4 regions of the Pseudoalteromonas sp. TB51 genome follow, and region 3 is predicted to be linked to each of the others. Evidence: predicted binding sites of a transcription regulator. Region 3 holds the regulator's gene; each other region holds the start of a gene.
What was found. The regulator sigma-54, encoded in region 3, starts transcription at its own class of promoters, with help from an activator protein. The targets are predictions, from matches to a motif close to GTTGGCACGNNNNTNGNNT.

Region 1 (4,338 bases), on a different contig from region 3:
ACATTAATATGTCTTTGATTAAAGTAGTATCCATACCTGTCCATCCATTTAAAAATTAATTGTTCATTTCTAGCTTAAAACTTATAACACATCTTATATAAAAATTATCAATATGAAATAAAACTTAAGATTCAAGATAAACAATCCATCTGCTATATTGAAAAGTAGCACAGAGGTAGCACAGGATAAATTCGGTTAGTAGGTATTTACTTGGAAAGCTTTGAAAAGTGGTGGCCCCTCCCAGACTCGAACTGGGGACCTAACGATTATGAGTCGTGTGCTCTAACCAACTGAGCTAAGGGGCCAACTTTGTATAACTACGAGGTAGTTAATTTTTGAAGCGTTTAGCCACTGAGCGACTAAAGCGGGTTGCAGTATAAAAAGTTTTTTAAGGCTTGTCACTAGCAAAAACCTTTATTTTAACAATCAGTAAGCTGACTGCTTAAATAGTAATCTTTTTGCATGCGAATAGGCAGGAAATAACAGAAAAATAAACGCAGAAGTATGTAAGCCGCTTTTTTACAATTTTAATAATTATAAAAAAGTGGCCGGCTCACATTGAACACACCACACATTATTTTTTAGCAATAATGTAGATAGCGTGAATTAAACCAGGGAAGTAACCTAGTAAAGTTAGTAAAATATTTAGCCAAAAGTGCATACCTAAACCAACTTGTAAAAATACACCCAGTGGCGGTAATAAAATCGACAGTATTATACGAATGATATCCATGATGTAGCTCCTTTAAAATGACAAGCAAAAAGCCCAGCTAAGCTGGGCTTTTTAGTATAGTGTATTATTCAGCAACAATAGTTAGTTCATCTACTACGTCACGTACATCTTCAGCATTTTTAGCAATTTTTACTGCTAACTGCTTTTCAGCTTCTGTTTCAACAGAACCTTTAAGTTTTACTATACCGTTGTCGGTATCAACATCGATATCTGTACCGTCAACTTCTGAGTCAAATAAGAAACGTGTAGTAATTACTGTGGTGATTTTAGCGTCAGTTAAGTCGTTATCGTCATCATCCATAGTGTCACGATCTTTGTCGTCCATATCCATGTTTTTCACAACAGTTAGGTTGTTTTCTACATCAGATACGCCATCTAGGCTAATTACAAGTTCTTCAGCTAGCTCTTTATCAAGGTCGCTGTTTACTTTACCTGTAAGTACTACCTTGCCATTTTTTACATCAGTGTTAATGTCAAAGTTGTTTAGATTAGTGTTCATAAGAAGCACTGTTTCTGCCTTACCATCAATCCAAGCATCTTTACTTTCATTTTCCCAAGTGCCCGCTTGAGCACCCATAGCTGTAGTACCTAGAACTAAAGCCGCAATCATAGATTTGTTGAATGTTTTCATAATCTTTCTCCTTTTGATTAAAGACACTTTTATGTATGCGAGCTTTAGGCCAACTTTATTAACACTTTAAATTCATGGAGTTAGCTATTTTATTAGGTATAAATAAAAACACCTCCGAGTAAACATTTACAGGCTATTAGGTAAAACTTTCTTAAGTGGTGAAAATAACGATTATATTGCTGTTTTGGTTAATCTATCGTTAATATAATAAATTAAGCGGAGTTATTAAAATAATAAGCCATTGATATATAGATAGTTAAATTTTGGTACAGCACTTGCTATGTAAAGTGGTAACTCATATAAAAAGGATTATTCCCATGTCTGTAAAAATTGAAGACCGCCCAATAGAGCAAGTTCGCGAACAAGTGATAGACCAACTTATTTATAACTACAGCCATGGCGTTATTTCAGCTGAAGCCTTTGAAAGGCGCTTAGACAGTGCAATGGAAGCAACCGAAAATACCGTATTACTTAATTTAGTAGAGGATTTAACCCTTACTACGGATACCCAGTACAGTGCTCAAAAGCAAATGCAATTTGCCCCTAACTACAGCGCCCAACAAGCGGATGAAGAAAACTTAACACTGCGAAGCATTTTAGGCTCAAGCGAGCGTAGCGGCCAATGGGTGGTGCCTAAAGATATTTACATTCAAAACTATATGGGGTCGATTGTTTTAGATTTTACTGATGCTATTTTTGCTCACCAACATGTTACCGTGCATGTAAATTGTATTTTTGGCAGCGAAGAAATTTACGTACCAGAGCACGTCAATGTAGTTTCTAAAATGTTTTGTATATTAGGTAGTTTTGAAAACAAAACGGTGTCGCTTAATAAGCGCCAAGGCCCCACAATTAACCTCGAAGGTAAAACAGTTTTAGGTTCGGTGGAGGTAAAAGTTAAACGCACCATTAAAGAAAAGTTTGTGAGTTTTGCTAATGATTTAAAGGCCCAGCTTGGGGTGAGTAATAAATAATACGGGTAAAAACACAATGGGTAGAAAAGCCATATTATGCGCTTTTCTACACCGTTAGTTACTGCCTATTTTATAAGTCGTTATTACGCTCGCTTGGAATGTCACTCATATACTGCACAAACTCAACCTCGAACCCGGCTGGGTCTAAGTAATATACGTTTTTTCTAAATGGGTTTTCTGCACCCTCTTTATCAATGCTAAATCCGGCGTGTTTTAAGCGCTGTATAACAGCGTCTAGGTTGTTTGTAACGTAGGCAAAGTGAGCCAGCCCGACTTGATGCCCTGCCAAATCTCTGTTTTTATGCTCGCCATTATCGCTTATAGCAATGTAGTGATTATCGTCGCCAAAATGTACCCAGCGCTTAGGTTTGCCATACCAGGTGTTATGCCCTTCACTTCTAATAGACCAATAAGGAAAGGCTGCTTGGTAAAATTTAAGCATGGCATTTATATCGTTTACTACTAAATGTACGTGTTCTAATTTCATTATTATTTACCCTAGTTGATTGCTTAAACACAAGATAAAACCTCAAGCTAACTTTAGGTAAAGCACTTTTTTTAGTTTTTAATAATATTGGCGAGTACTGCCCTTTTAAGATTAATTTTTACAACAATACGTTGGCTAGCAGGACGCGAAGCTTTACCTACATGGATGTAGGTAAGGGGCGTGAGCAGGACGCGGAAGCTTTGCCTACATGGATGTAGGTAAGGGGCGTGAGCAGGACGCGGAAGCTTTGCTTCATGGAAGTTATTGAGCCCCCAAGGCTTCGCACTTCGCGCTGTGATTAAGTCGCCCTTTGGTTGAACAAATTTCAATCCATACACGCCAACACGTCTTAGATACGAATAAATTTACATGCATTTCAAGGCCGTACAAAAAACGCACAAAAGTATTTAGGGTTTATTGTTTACTTTATGGCAAAAGTCGCTAAAATACGCCGGCTTAAATATATAAACGTTCTTTTACAACCCAAAGGTAATACCATGCATCCAATGTTAAACATTGCGGTTCGCGCTGCGCGCAACGCAGGCAAAATTTTACTTCGCGCAAGTGAAGATTTATCAAAAGTTGAGATTCAACAAAAAGGCACTAACGACTTAGTGACTAACATTGATAAAGAAGCCGAAGCCGTAATTCGTGATACAATTTTAAAATCTTACCCTGATCACTGCATTGTTGGTGAAGAACTAGGTGAGCACAAAGGCAAAGATGCAGATTACCAATGGATTGTTGACCCGCTTGATGGCACAACTAACTTCATCAAGGGTATCCCTCATTTCGCGGTTTCTATCGCACTTAAAGTAAAAGGTCGTTTAGACCAAGCTGTAATTTACGATCCAATTCGTGGCGAGCTTTTCACTGCATCTCGTGGTCAAGGCGCACAGCTAAACAGCAAGCGTTTACGCGTTACTAAAACCGTAGAATTAGCTGGTTCAATCTTAGCAACAGGTTTCCCTTTCAAACAAAAACACCACTTAGATGCATACACAGACGCGTTTAAAGCATTGTTTACACAAACTGCTGATATTCGTCGTGCAGGTTCTGCAGCGCTAGATATGGCGTATGTAGCTGCGGGCCGTGTTGATGGCTTTTTTGAAATTGGTTTAAAACCGTGGGACACAGCAGCAGGCGAGTTACTTGTAAAAGAAGCTGGCGGCATGGTTGTTGATTTTGCAGGTGGCGTTAACTACAACAATAGCGGTAACATTATTTGTGGTGCACCTAAGCTTACGCAAGCAATTATCCGTGAAATTCGCCCAGTATTACCTGAAGCGTTACTTCGCTAATAAAGTGCATGTAACCCTATTATAAAAAAGGAGCCTATGGCTCCTTTTTTGTTTTAAAAGTAAGGGTTATCGAGCTTTAGCTCCGTGGTATAACCTTTTGTAAAAGGGAGAGAGTTTATGTCTTTTGCAAAATACTCATCAAATAACGCATCAAACTCTCCGCTGTTTTGCATGTTTTGCAACCCAAGCTCTATGGCTTGCGCTAAAGCTGG
Region 2 (4,338 bases), on a different contig from region 3:
GTGAATCTCTCGATGCGCAACAAAAAAAGTAAACTACATTTTTAATTATAAAAAAAGCCGCATACATTGCGGCTTTTTTGTCGGTAATTTTTGGTAATTATACCAATTCGCTTAATTAAATTATCTATTTTAAGGCTAGAAAAACGTGTTGTTCGCTTGGCAAAAAATTCGCTATTTAGCTGTGCTAAATGAGCATTTTTTTACCTAGGTAGCGACACGTTTAGCCCCGCAAAATGATTAAGTATTATTACGGATTGGTATTACTTACGCTTAGTTTGTTTAACACGCTGGTTATGCTTTTTAACCGCTTTACGAATTTGGTTAATTTTAGCACGCTTGTCTTTGCGTTTTTCAGGCATAACCGACAGTTTAGTTTGTGTTTCGCGGCCTAATTTAACGGTTTTACGTAAATAGTTAACGGTTTCTAAATCAAGTTCAGCCCAACCACCTTGAGGAAGGCGCTTATCTAGCTCTAATTTTCCGTAACGAATACGAATAAGGCGCGATACTTCTACATCCTGCGATTGCCATAAGCGGCGAACTTCGCGGTTACGTCCTTCGTTTAGCGTTACATTGTACCAACGGTTAATCCCTTCACCACCCAAAGATTTAACCGTTAAAAACTTAGCCGGACCATCTTCAAGCTCTACGCCACGCGTTAGGTTTTTAATGGTTTCATTGGTCACTTCACCAAATACACGGGCTGAATATTCACGCTCAACTTCATAACTTGGGTGCATTAAGCGGTTAGCTAACTCACCATCGTTGGTAAATAACATTAAACCTGCCGTGTTAATATCTAGGCGACCAACAGCAATCCAACGCTCACCGTCTATGCGTGGTAAACGGTCAAAAACGGTACGACGTCCTTCTGGGTCTTTACGTGTACTTAACTCCCCTTCTGGCTTGTTGTACATAATTACACGACAAATACGGTCGGCTTTTTCTTCAATTTTTACGCTGTGGCCATCAACACGTATTAAGTCTGTTTCCTCAACACGGTCACCTAATTTAGCCACTTTACCATTAACACTAACGCGGTTTGCATCAATGTATTTTTCCATTTCACGTCGTGAGCCTACCCCTGCACGGGCTAGGACTTTTTGTAACTTTTCACCTTGAATACTCATTCGGATGGTTCTCTCACAGAAGGATCACTTAATAACTGGTTTATTTTACTTTCCTGTTGCGCTGGCAATGCAGGAAGTTCATCTAAACCGGTTAACGAAAAATAATCTAAAAATAATTTTGTTGTTGCATAAAGCGCTGGTTTACCAGGTACTTCTTTATGCCCTACTACTTTAACCCACTCTCGCTCAAGGAGGGTTTTAATAATTGCTGATCCGGTTGTTACACCTCGTACTTGCTCTATTTCACCACGCGTTATTGGTTGCCTGTAGGCAATTAACGACAATGTTTCTAGTAGTGCGCGAGAGTACTTAGGTGCCCGTTCTTGCCATAAATTACTAAGCCAAGGGCTTAAACTACTACACGCTTGAAAGCGATAGCCACTGCCTACTTCAACTAGCTTAATGCCACGTGTTTGATAGTGAGTATGTATAGCGTCTATTGCAGTGTTAATTCGTGACATAGGAATAGCTAAATCAGCCAGTACAGTATCTTTTAAGTGGCGTTTGCTAACAGGTTTGTCTGCGACAAATATAGCCGCTTCAATGATCTCAATTAATTGTTCATCACTAATTCGACGACCCGCCATAATATTTTGCTTTGCCCTTTAAAATACGTAGCCATCTATTATGACAGAACATCGCAAAAGGGGGAAAATATATCTGCTTTTAAAACAAATTAAATGCACAAAAAAGCCAGCAATTAATGCTGGCTCTTATGTGTAGCGTATTTAGCTAATATTAGCTGTTTTTATAATGCTTTAGTGCATCATCTTCAGCAACGGCTTTACCGTATTTGCTAATGTAGCCTTTAAACTCACCTTTACTGATGCGCTTATCATTGTTGCCATCCATGTAACCAAAATGGTTTGAAATATCATCATCGTCAGCTTCTTCTACTGAGATGTAACCATTTTTGTCGTTATCTAAACTTCTAAAATCATTTTCGATTTTATCAAATTTAGCTATTTTAGCTTTAAACGCCGACTCACTTACTTCGCTGTCAGTCGCTACCTTACCGGTATTTAACTGCATGTAAGTGTTAAATTCTTTACGACTGATCTCGTTATCCATATTGGTATCAATATTTGAAAAGTGGCCCCAGATGCTATCGTCATCTGCTTCTACTTTTGAAATATAACCATCACTGTCGTTATCTAAACTTGCAAAATCGCTATCGATTTTTTCAAGGCCTTGGTTTGAGGCACATGCGGCTAAACTTAACGAAGCTAAAATAGTTGTTGCGAGTGTTAAATTTTTCATAAGACGTATCCTTGTAGTTAGTAAATGTCACTTTAACTAATACAAGTCCAATGCCAAAGTGCACAAGCCGCCAACAATCAATAAGTTACGTGAGTTTAGATTGTTTTATATACATTAATCAATTACTTAGCTTTGCAATGATTGCTGCATACCTTGTAATTTTTGCAAAAAAATACCCAGTATAAACTGGGCATTATTTTAATCTATATGTTACCGCGAAATTAGATTGCTGCGTTTTGGTAACGCTTTACAAATTCAGTTACGTTTTGTCCGTTACACTTTAACGAGTTTAAGTTACCAATTTTTTGGCGAACAGGCGCAAGGCCTTGCTTTAACGCTGTGATACATAACTGTGTTTCTTGGTGTGCATCTTTTGCAAACACTTCAACTTTTGATTCAGCAGCTTGGTTAGACGTTACTTTTTTAGCAATGTCGCGAATATCTTGACCATTACATAAAACACTTTTAGAAAAACGCGATAAGTATACACCGTGTTGTGCTGCTTCTTTACGCGCTGCGCTAAAGCCTTCATTTGCACTTAATACACATAATTTAGATTCAAGTTTATTATCTTGGCTAAAGTAAGTGTTGCTTTTTGCTGATACAGACGCAGAGGCTAATAAAGCAGTAGCTAAAAGTAATTGTGTTTTCATGAGAGAGATCCTATTTAAACGACTAAACAAGTAATTTTTGCGCATTATATATTCAATAATTACGAGATCAATTGAATTTTTTATTTATTTAAATAATTAATAAAGCATTTACAATGTTTAAACTTTACGCACCAATTGATCAACATTTGCGCAGCTATTTTCTCATTTCGATCATGTTATGTAGGCTTATTTACTGATACAATTTAGCTATAAAAACAGAGTCTAATTAAAGGTAAATTTTATGAAGGTTATTTCTTTCAATATCAATGGTCTGCGAGCTCGCTTACACCAGTTACAAGCAATTATAGATAAACACCAGCCAGACATTATTGGTTTGCAAGAAATTAAAGTTCATGATGAGGCGTTCCCTCTCGAGGACGTACAAAAAATGGGTTACCACGTTTATTTTCATGGTCAAAAAGCGCACTACGGTGTGGCAATGTTATGCAAAAATGAGCCTAAATCGGTCTTAAAAGGTTTTGCCAGCGACACTGAAGAAGCACAAAAACGCATGATAAGTGTGACAGTTGAGCAAGAAAATGGCCGCGACCTAACAGTAATGAATGGTTATTTCCCACAAGGCGATAATATAAATCACGAAACAAAATTCCCTTATAAGCGCCAGTTTTACAAAGATTTAATGACCCATTTACAAACAAACCACACGCCCGATGAAGATGTTATCGTTATGGGCGATATCAATATTTCGCCTACCGATTTAGATATTGGTATTGGTGAAGTAAACGCTAAACGCTGGCTTAAAACAGGTAAATGCTCGTTTCAACCAGAGGAGCGCGAATGGCTTGCTAAATTATTAAATTGGGGCTTTAAAGATACCTTCAGAGAGCAAAACCCTGATACAAGCGACAAATACTCGTGGTTTGATTATCGCTCTAAAGGGTTTGTAGATAATCGTGGCCTACGCATTGATGTTGTACTTGCTACCCATGCCCTTGCCGAGCGATGTATTGATACCGGCATAGATTACGAATTACGCGGCATAGAAAAGCCCTCTGACCATGCGCCAATTTGGTCAACCTTTAAATAATTGCTATGTTAACGCTTAAAATGCAAGGGCTACTTTGGGCCCTTGTTTTAATTATTACCTTTATAAGCGTAGAAAAAAATACCTATAAAGCACTTTATAAAACGCCTGCACGGCAAATAGGGGTACTTGCGTGTGCGTTAGTGTTTGCCATGTTATGGCAAATTAAAGCGGGTATTTTAAGCGGTCTTGATTTACACATTTTAGGTGTAACTGCCGCAACGCTAATTTTAGGGTGGCGCCTTGCTAT
Region 3 (4,338 bases):
ATAAGCCATAAAGTCACAGCGGCTAAAATGGAGCTATACCAACAGCTTGGTTTTACATTTTTTGAAAAACCTATTTTCACCTTGTATAACGAAAAACAAACATGGCGAATAAATGCAGACGAAGCAACGCTGTACGAAGATAAACAACTTATTTTAGAAGGCAATGTGGTTGCTAAAAATTTAGTTGATAACGCCATGATAGATAACATCAATGCCGATAACATCGAAGTCGACATTAAAGCGCTAACAATGCGCTCTGAGCAGCCAGTGGTTGTCACTGGGCCTAATTTAAAAATTGTCGGGAAAGGCCTTGAAGCCGATTTAAAAACCGAAGTAATAAAACTAATTAACCATACGCGAACAATATATTATGACCAATAAACTCACTAAAATACTTATTATCCCATCGCTAATGCTTGCATTTAGCGCCTCTGCTGCTGAGCCTGCTGCTCAACCGCCAGCAAATCAAATTTCTATTAGTGCAGACCGTCAAGAAGGCCAACTTAAAGAAAACGTAGGTATTTTTGAAAAGAACGTCGAAATTGTACATGGTAATCGAAAAATTACAGCCGACCGACTCGAAGTACATAAACGTGAAGACTTAGGGGATAACAAACAACTCCTTATTGCCACTGGCAGCCCAGCCTACTTCGAAGAAAAACAAGACGATGGTACCGTAATGAGCGCCAGTGCAAACGAAGTACGTTACGACGTAGCAAAGCGATTTTTAACACTTGTAGGCGATGCTGAAGTCGCGCAAGCCGGTCAAAAAATTAATGCTAAAAGTATTACCTACGATATGCAGCAGCAGCTTATTAGCGCAGAAAAAGACGAAAACTCCACGGATCGTGTCCACACAATTTTAGTGCCTGTTGAAGCAAAAATTAAAGAAAAAACAGGTAACGAAGGTCAACCATGAGCACCTTAAAAGCAGAACTATTAGCAAAAAGCTATAAGGGCCGCCAAGTTGTAAAAAATGTAGGCCTTGAGGTAGAAGCCGGCAGCATTGTTGGCTTATTGGGCCCTAATGGCGCAGGTAAAACCACCACCTTTTACATGATTGTAGGGTTAGTACCTAGCGACAAAGGTAAAATTTCTATTGATGATAACGACATTACGTTATTACCTATGCACAGCCGCGCCCGCTTAGGCATTGGCTATTTGCCGCAAGAGTCATCAATATTTAGAAAGCTGACAGTTTATCAAAACTTAATGGCTATTTTAGAAACGCGTAAAGAGCTCAATAAAGCCGCGCGAGAAGAAACGCTTAACAACTTACTTGATGAATTTAGTATTCAGCATATTCGCGATAGCCAAGGTATGGCGCTTTCTGGTGGTGAACGCCGCCGTGTAGAAATTGCCAGAGCACTGGCAGCAAACCCTAAATTTATTTTATTGGATGAGCCTTTTGCTGGTGTTGATCCGATTTCAGTGTTAGATATAAAGAAAATAATAGAACATCTTAAAAACCGTGGCATTGGCGTATTAATTACCGATCACAATGTAAGAGAAACCCTTGATGTTTGTGAAAAAGCCTACATTGTTTCTCATGGGGAGCTAATTGCATCTGGCACCCCAGAACACGTATTAAATGACAAAACTGTACGCGATGTTTATTTAGGCGAGCAATTTAGGCTGTAACATTTAAGCCACACCTACAAGCATCTGCTAATATTAATTATAACAACATAAAAGGATTGTTAGAGATACATGAGGCAATCATTACAGCTGCGCATGGGCCAGCAACTTACAATGACTCCACAATTGCAACAAGCGATTCGCTTGCTGCAGCTCAGTACATTGGATCTCCAGCAAGAAATACAAGAAGCACTTGATAGCAACCCGCTATTAGAAGTAGAAGAGCAAGATTACACGGAAGAGTCGGCTGGAAAAAATGAACAAAAAGCAGATACGGATGATGTAACCGTAAGCGCATCGGCTGACGATACAACCAGCGAGTACGAGCAAGACAGTGGCGAAGCTTTAAATAAAGACACCGTTAGCGATGATATGGCAATGGATGTAACTTGGGATGAGTACATGAGCGCAGCCCCTGCGGCATCCTCAGGCCCAATGCCAGAAGATGAGTCTATTTATCAAGGTGCCTCTACTGAAACGCTACATGAGTATTTAATGTGGCAGCTTCAGCTTACTCCTTTTAGCCCCACTGATGAAGCCATTGCTATTGCCATTGTAGAAGCTGTAGATGACTCGGGTATTTTAACGCTAAGTTGCGAAGAAATTTTAGAAAGCTTTAACCAAGAAAACGATGACGAAGTTGAAGTTGAACTTGATGAAATAGAAGCCGTTTTAAAGCGTATTCAGTTATTTGACCCTGTAGGTATAGCCGCGCGCAGTTTACAAGAGTGCTTGTGCATTCAGCTAAACCAGTTTGATAAAGACACCCCTTTTATAGAACAAACTAAAATGATCTTAACCGATCACATTGATCTATTAGCGGCACGCGACTATCGTACATTAATGAAAAAGACTAAGCTTAAAGAAGACGAGCTTAAAGAGGTCATGACCCTAATACATACCCTCAACCCAAAACCTGCAGATACAATAGTAAGGGAAGAGTCGGAGTATGTAATACCGGATGTGTCGGTTAAAAAAATAAAAGGCCGCTGGGTGGTAGAGCTAAACCCAGATAGCATGCCAAAAATACGCGTAAATAGTCAGTACGCGGCTATGTCACGTACCGTAAAATCAAGTGGTGATAGCCAATTTATTCGCTCTCACTTACAAGAAGCTAAATGGTTTATAAAAAGCCTTGAAAGCAGAAACGACACGCTGCTTAAGGTAACAAACTGTATTGTAAAACAGCAACAGGCATTTTTTGAACATGGCCCAGAAGCCATGAAGCCAATGGTTTTAAACGATGTTGCTGAAATGGTAGAAATGCATGAATCGACAATTTCGCGTGTTACCACGCAAAAATATATGCATACGCCACGTGGTATTTTTGAGCTTAAGTATTTTTTCTCAAGCCACGTAAGCACTGAAAACGGCGGCGAGTGTTCATCAACCGCAATACGTGCCCTAATTAAAAAGCTAATTGCCGCGGAAAACTCAGCTAAACCATTGAGTGATAGTAAAATTGCGGATATATTGGCAGAGCAAGGAATTAAAGTAGCTAGACGCACAATAGCAAAATACCGTGAATCGCTAGCTATTCCACCGTCAAATCAGAGAAAGAGTTTGATATAAGACGTAAAAAACAAAGAGGAAATGCTTATGCAACTAAACCTAACTGGTCGTCACGTAGAAGTAACTGATTCACTTAGAGACTATGTAAATAATAAATTTGCAAAGCTAGAAAGGCACTCAGATCATATTAGCAATGTGCATGTCATTCTCGATGTAGAAAAACTCAACCAAAAAGCAGAAGCGACTATTCATGTAAGTGGCGCAGATTTATTTGCCTCAACAGAGCACCAAGATATGTATGCCGCTATAGACTCGTTGATTGACAAGCTCGATCGTCAAGTCATAAAACATAAAGAGAAGCTTGCTAGACACTAATATTATGAAATTAAGTACATTAGTATGCCAGGACTGCAGCAAAGCTGCGGTCCTTTTTAGTAGTAAAAAAAGAATTTTAGAGTTTATCAGTGAGCTTGCTCATGAAAAGCTCCCCTACTTACCACAACAAGATATTCTTAATGCGCTGGCAAGCAGAGAAAAGCTAGGCAGTACTGGTATTGGCCGGGGTATCGCCATTCCTCATAGCAGAATGGGTGGCGTAGAAGAGCCGCTGGCTTTAGTACTTGTTAGCGACACGCCTGTTAACTTTGACGCTATTGATAACTGCCCTGTTGATATTTTTGTTGCACTCATCGTACCAGATGGCGATAACCAACAGCACCTAAAGACTCTGGCAACCATAGCTGATAAACTGAGCAACAAAGAATTTTGTAAACAGCTGCGTAGTGCTAAAACCGATGCAGAGCTGTATCAAGTAATTGTTGATCAATCGTAGTAAATACTAAGGGCTATAAATGGAGTTAATTATCATAAGCGGCCGTTCTGGTTCAGGTAAATCGGTTGCTTTACGCGTGGTTGAAGATTTAGGCTATTATTGCGTAGATAATATTCCGGTCAACCTACTGCCCTCTTTAGTGCGAAGTGTTTCAGATAACTATGACAAAATAGCCGTTAGCATAGATGTTCGTAATATTCCCAAAGAACAAGACGAATTTAACGATATTCTCGAGTACCTTCCTGACTTTGCCAAACCCACACTGTTTTATTTAGATAGTGATGATCAAACACTGATCAAACGTTTTTCAGAAACACGCAGATTACATCCTTTATCCATCGATTCACTGCCGCTTG
Region 4 (4,338 bases), on a different contig from region 3:
AAAGCGGCAAGGTCAACTCAGCAAAGCGGCAATAGCATGGTTACTACCAATGAAAAACACATTGCTGGCGGTACTCGAAGTGTAGGTGGTTCTGAATTATTTCGCACTCCAAATCAAGGGGATACAGGCGATGGTAACTCAGTTGATATACAGGTGGAACGAAACTTGTATACACAGAATGCGATGGAGTATCAGGCAAGCCTGCAATTTTTAAGTAGTAAATTTAAGGGCCTGAATAAAGCGCTCGGTAGTCAAGGATAATAATTATGAGTTTATATAACGTTTTTGATATTTCAGGCAGTGGTATGAGTGCACAAAATGTTCGCTTAAATACCACCGCGAGTAATATTTCGAATGCTAATACAATTAGTTCATCCCAAGACAAAACTTACCGAGCACGCCAACCTGTATTTGCTGCCGAGCTGACGAAAGCGTCTGCTTCAGCCAGCAACCCTCAGGGCTCCGCTGTTGGTGTTAAAGTGCTGGGAATTGTTGAGAGTAACAAACCACTACAAATTGAATATAACCCTAATCACCCAAGTGCGGATGAAAATGGCTATATCTATAAACCCAACGTTAATGTTGTTGAGGAGATGGCAAATATGATCTCTGCTTCTCGCTCTTATCAAACAAACGTGCAAGTTGCCGATGCAGCTAAGCAAATGTTAAGCAAAACGCTGTTACTTGGGCAGCGATAACCGAGGGTAGGTTATGAGTAACGATATTAGTAGCAGTTCAACTTATTTGGACTCACTACGCTGGCAAGAACAACAAGTTGCTACCAGCGATGGAGAGAGTGATGCGTTAACACAAGAAGATTTTTTCTCGTTGCTAACTCAGCAGTTATCGTATCAAGATCCGAGTAATCCGGCTGATAACGATCAGATGATTGCGCAAATGACTAATTTTACCATGGCGCAAGGCATCACAGATTTAAACACAAATTTTGAGTCACTAGCCTCATCAATGACCTCAAATTCTGCCTTACAAGCATCAACGCTGGTTGGTAAGCAAGCGCTTTTAGAGTCTAATACGCTTGAGCTTGGCGAAAGCGGAGAGGCAAAAGGGTCTGCGGTTGCTGAAGAAGCCGTTGATAATTTAACAATTAAAGTCACAGATGCTTCTGGGCAACTGGTTAGAACTATCGATATGGGTTCGCAAGCAGCGGGTGCAGTGCGCTTTAGCTGGGATGGTAATAATGAATCCGGTGAGCGCCTACCAGAGGGTGAATACACCATTACTGCAGAGGGCAGTACCAACGGCGAGTTTTCAAGCTTACCGGTGGCAACATTCAAAAACATTGAAAGCGTTAATATCAATGGCTCTAGTGGCATTATTATTAACACTAAAGAGGGTGCGGTTAGGTTGACAGATGTCGCAGAGATCGCATAACCAATTAAAAAATATTTCGCCTGCTAGCAGGCTATTAGATTAAAAGTTAGAGGTGAATTATGAGCTTTAATATCGCACTTACAGGCCTAGCTGCCGCTCAAAAAGATTTAGACGTAACAGCAAATAATATTGCTAATGTAAACACCACCGGTTTTAAAGAATCACGAGCTGAGTTCGTCGATGTGTATGCATCTTCTGTGTTCAGTTCTGGTAAAACTAAAAACGGTGATGGTGTTCAGACAGCTATGGTTGCACAGCAGTTTCATCAGGGGTCGTTGCAGTTCACCAACAACTCGTTGGATTTAGCTATTACGGGTGAAGGTTATTTTGCGATGAGTGAAGACCTTGGCTCTCAAGATTTTTCTTATACCCGTGCTGGCGCATTTAAGCTAAATCAAGACAATTTTGTAGTCGATGCAAAAGGTAATTTCTTACAAAGCTTTCCTGTTGATGAAGCTACAGGAGATACTACTTCAGTGAGCCTAAGCACATCATCACCTTTACAAATACCTGACTCGTCAGGTTCTCCAAGAGCTACTAGTCAAGTATATTCATCATTCAATCTAGATTCTCGAAGTACTCAGCCTTCAGTTACTCCTTTTGATTCAAATACTAGTGCCTCCTATAATAGCTCGACATCCACCACTGTGTATGATTCATTAGGTGAGCCACATGTTTTACAGCTGTTCTTTGTAAAGCAAGACCCAGTAACAGCACCGAACCAATGGCAAGTTTACGGGACCTTAGACGGGAAAAACTTTGGCACAGATGGAACTGAAACCGCCGCCGGTTCACATACTCCAATAGATACTTTTGAATTTACATCTGCAGGTTTGCCTAATGTAGCGTCACCGGCTACAACTTTTTCTGATATAGACTTATCGTCAGATGCTACTACAGGTTTGACTTCACTTTTAACTAATGGTGCAAGTTTTCCCGATGATGTATCAGTAAGTTGGCGTGATGAAGCTGGCACTAATAACAAAGTTCCAACACAGTATGCAAGTAACTTTGAAGTAAAAGCACTAGAGCAAGATGGCGCTACCGTTGGTCGTTTAGCGGGTATTGATATTGGAACAGATGGAAAAGTAGTAGCATCATATAGTAATGGTGATTCAACCTTCTTAGGCCAAGTTGCTATGGTGCGTTTTTCAAACTCTCAAGGTTTATCGCAAGTAGGCGATACGAGCTGGAAGAAAAGTTTGACATCAGGGGAGCCTATTGCAGGAGAACCAGGTTCAGGCACATTGGGTAGTATTAATTCATCCGCGCTTGAGCAATCAAATACCAACTTAACAAACGAATTAGTTGATTTGATTACCGCTCAACGTAACTACCAAGCGAACTCACGAGCGCTTGAAGTTAACTCAACAATTCAGCAAAGTATTTTGCAGATTCGATAAGTTAACCTTATTTTTGGTTAAGATTTTAAGGCTGCATTTTTGCAGCCTTTTTTGTAGCTATGTCGCTAAAACTAGCGTAGCTGAACCGTTCAATACCTTCCTTATATTGCGTCAAATTTAACCTGGCATCTATTTTGCATTTATCAACTCAGAGATTTTTTATGTGAGTCGATGTTATGGACAAAATGGTCTACATTGCAGCCTCCGGCGCTAAGCAAAGCCTACAAGGGCTTGCACTTAAAGCCAATAATTTGGCAAACGCAAACACCACGGGTTTTAAAGCTGACTTTGCGCAAGCGCGTTCTATGCAAGCATTTGGCGAGGGCTTACCAACGCGCGTGTTTTCAATGCAAGAGCGACCAGGTTCTAACATGACCTCTGGCGGCATAATCGAAACAGGTCGTGATTTAGATATTGCCATGAGCGATAACGCCTGGCTTGCGGTTCAGGATGACTCAGGAAACGAAGCATATACAAAAGTAGGCACGCTAAACATTACTGCGCAAGGTATGTTGGTAACAAGTCATGGTCGTCAAGTTATTGGCGAAGGTGGCCCCGTAATTTTACCGGTTCCTATTGAAAAAATAAGTTTTAGTGAAGATGGTGCCATACAGGTTCGCCCCCAAGGCGCGCCTGCAAATTTTTTAGAAGAAGTAGACACGCTGCGCGTTGTTGAAGGAAACAGCAGAGAGCTTGAAAAAGGCAACGATGGTTTATTTAGACCTGTACCTGGGCAAACCGTCGATACCTCTGCAAATGTAAAAGTGTTAAGTGGTGCACTGGAAATGTCTAACGTTAATCCAGTTCACGAAATGGTCGATATGATCAACCACCAACGTCAATTTGAGTTACAAGTAAAACTAATGAAAACAGCTGAAGAGATTGACGAACGTCAAGATCAGTTGATGCGCATAGTTTAACTTTAAAATGAGGGCATACTTATGAATCCTGCATTGTGGATAAGTAAAACAGGGCTAGACGCTCAACAAACTGATATTTCAGTTATTTCAAATAACTTGGCGAATGCCAGTACCGTAGGTTACAAAAAAAGCCGCGCTATTTTTGAAGATTTACTGTATCAAAACATCAACCAGCCTGGCGGGCGCTCTTCACAAGATACCGAGCTGCCATCTGGCCTAATGCTAGGTGCGGGTGCAAAAGTGGTTGCTAACCAAAAAGAGTTTACGCAAGGTAATATGCTCACCACCGAAAACTCACTCGATTGGATGATTTCAGGCGAAGGTTTTTTTGAAGTGCTGCAACCCGATGGCAATATAGCGTATTCGCGTAATGGGCAATTTACTACCGATGAAGACGGTCGTATTGTTACCTCCGGTGCAGGTTTTGTTGTTCAGCCCGAAATGAATGTACCCGATGATGCGCAATCAATTACAGTCTCTCAAGATGGTGAAGTATCTGTACGCGTTGCAGGGCAAGCCGATAACGTGGTGATTGGCCAGCTAACAATTAGTGACTTTATTAATCCATCGGGTCTTGAGCCAATTGGTCAAAACCTTTACACCGAAACCGCTGTTAGTGGAGC

Region 1: L650_RS0107895 (BON domain-containing protein) is a predicted target of sigma-54. The motif match lies at 1,400-1,418, and genes of this name have one in related genera.
Region 2: L650_RS0105980 (EF-hand domain-containing protein) is a predicted target of sigma-54. The motif match lies at 2,430-2,448, and genes of this name have one in related genera.
Region 4: L650_RS0117660 (flagellar basal body rod protein FlgF) is a predicted target of sigma-54. The motif match lies at 2,917-2,935, and genes of this name have one in related genera.

The regions. Positions count from the first base shown of each region.
Region 1 covers NZ_AUTO01000152.1:53-4,390, forward strand. The annotation lists tRNA gene L650_RS0107880 (tRNA-Ile) at 229-305, opposite strand; gene L650_RS23645 (YqaE/Pmp3 family membrane protein) at 575-733, opposite strand; gene L650_RS0107895 (BON domain-containing protein) at 798-1,364, opposite strand; gene L650_RS0107900 (LiaF domain-containing protein) at 1,682-2,338, shown strand; gene L650_RS0107905 (VOC family protein) at 2,409-2,825, opposite strand; gene suhB (inositol-1-monophosphatase) at 3,323-4,126, shown strand; gene L650_RS0107915 (substrate-binding periplasmic protein) at 4,180-4,338, opposite strand, start outside.
Region 2 covers NZ_AUTO01000117.1:7,760-12,097, forward strand. The annotation lists gene L650_RS0105965 (YciK family oxidoreductase) at 1-32, shown strand, start outside; gene rluB (23S rRNA pseudouridine(2605) synthase RluB) at 261-1,130, opposite strand; gene scpB (SMC-Scp complex subunit ScpB) at 1,127-1,717, opposite strand; gene L650_RS0105980 (EF-hand domain-containing protein) at 1,869-2,390, opposite strand; gene L650_RS0105990 (hypothetical protein) at 2,612-3,043, opposite strand; gene xthA (exodeoxyribonuclease III) at 3,285-4,091, shown strand; partial or broken gene L650_RS0106000 (energy-coupling factor ABC transporter permease) at 4,097-4,338, shown strand, end outside.
Region 3 covers NZ_AUTO01000310.1:31,217-35,554, forward strand. The annotation lists gene lptC (LPS export ABC transporter periplasmic protein LptC) at 1-381, shown strand, start outside; gene lptA (lipopolysaccharide transport periplasmic protein LptA) at 371-919, shown strand; gene lptB (LPS export ABC transporter ATP-binding protein) at 916-1,641, shown strand; gene L650_RS0119120 (RNA polymerase factor sigma-54) at 1,711-3,210, shown strand; gene hpf (ribosome hibernation promoting factor) at 3,238-3,525, shown strand; gene L650_RS0119130 (PTS sugar transporter subunit IIA) at 3,530-3,982, shown strand; gene rapZ (RNase adapter RapZ) at 4,002-4,338, shown strand, end outside.
Region 4 covers NZ_AUTO01000294.1:4,158-8,495, reverse strand. The annotation lists gene flgB (flagellar basal body rod protein FlgB) at 1-261, shown strand, start outside; gene flgC (flagellar basal body rod protein FlgC) at 267-698, shown strand; gene L650_RS0117670 (flagellar hook assembly protein FlgD) at 712-1,392, shown strand; gene flgE (flagellar hook protein FlgE) at 1,452-2,795, shown strand; gene L650_RS0117660 (flagellar basal body rod protein FlgF) at 2,972-3,715, shown strand; gene flgG (flagellar basal-body rod protein FlgG) at 3,737-4,338, shown strand, end outside.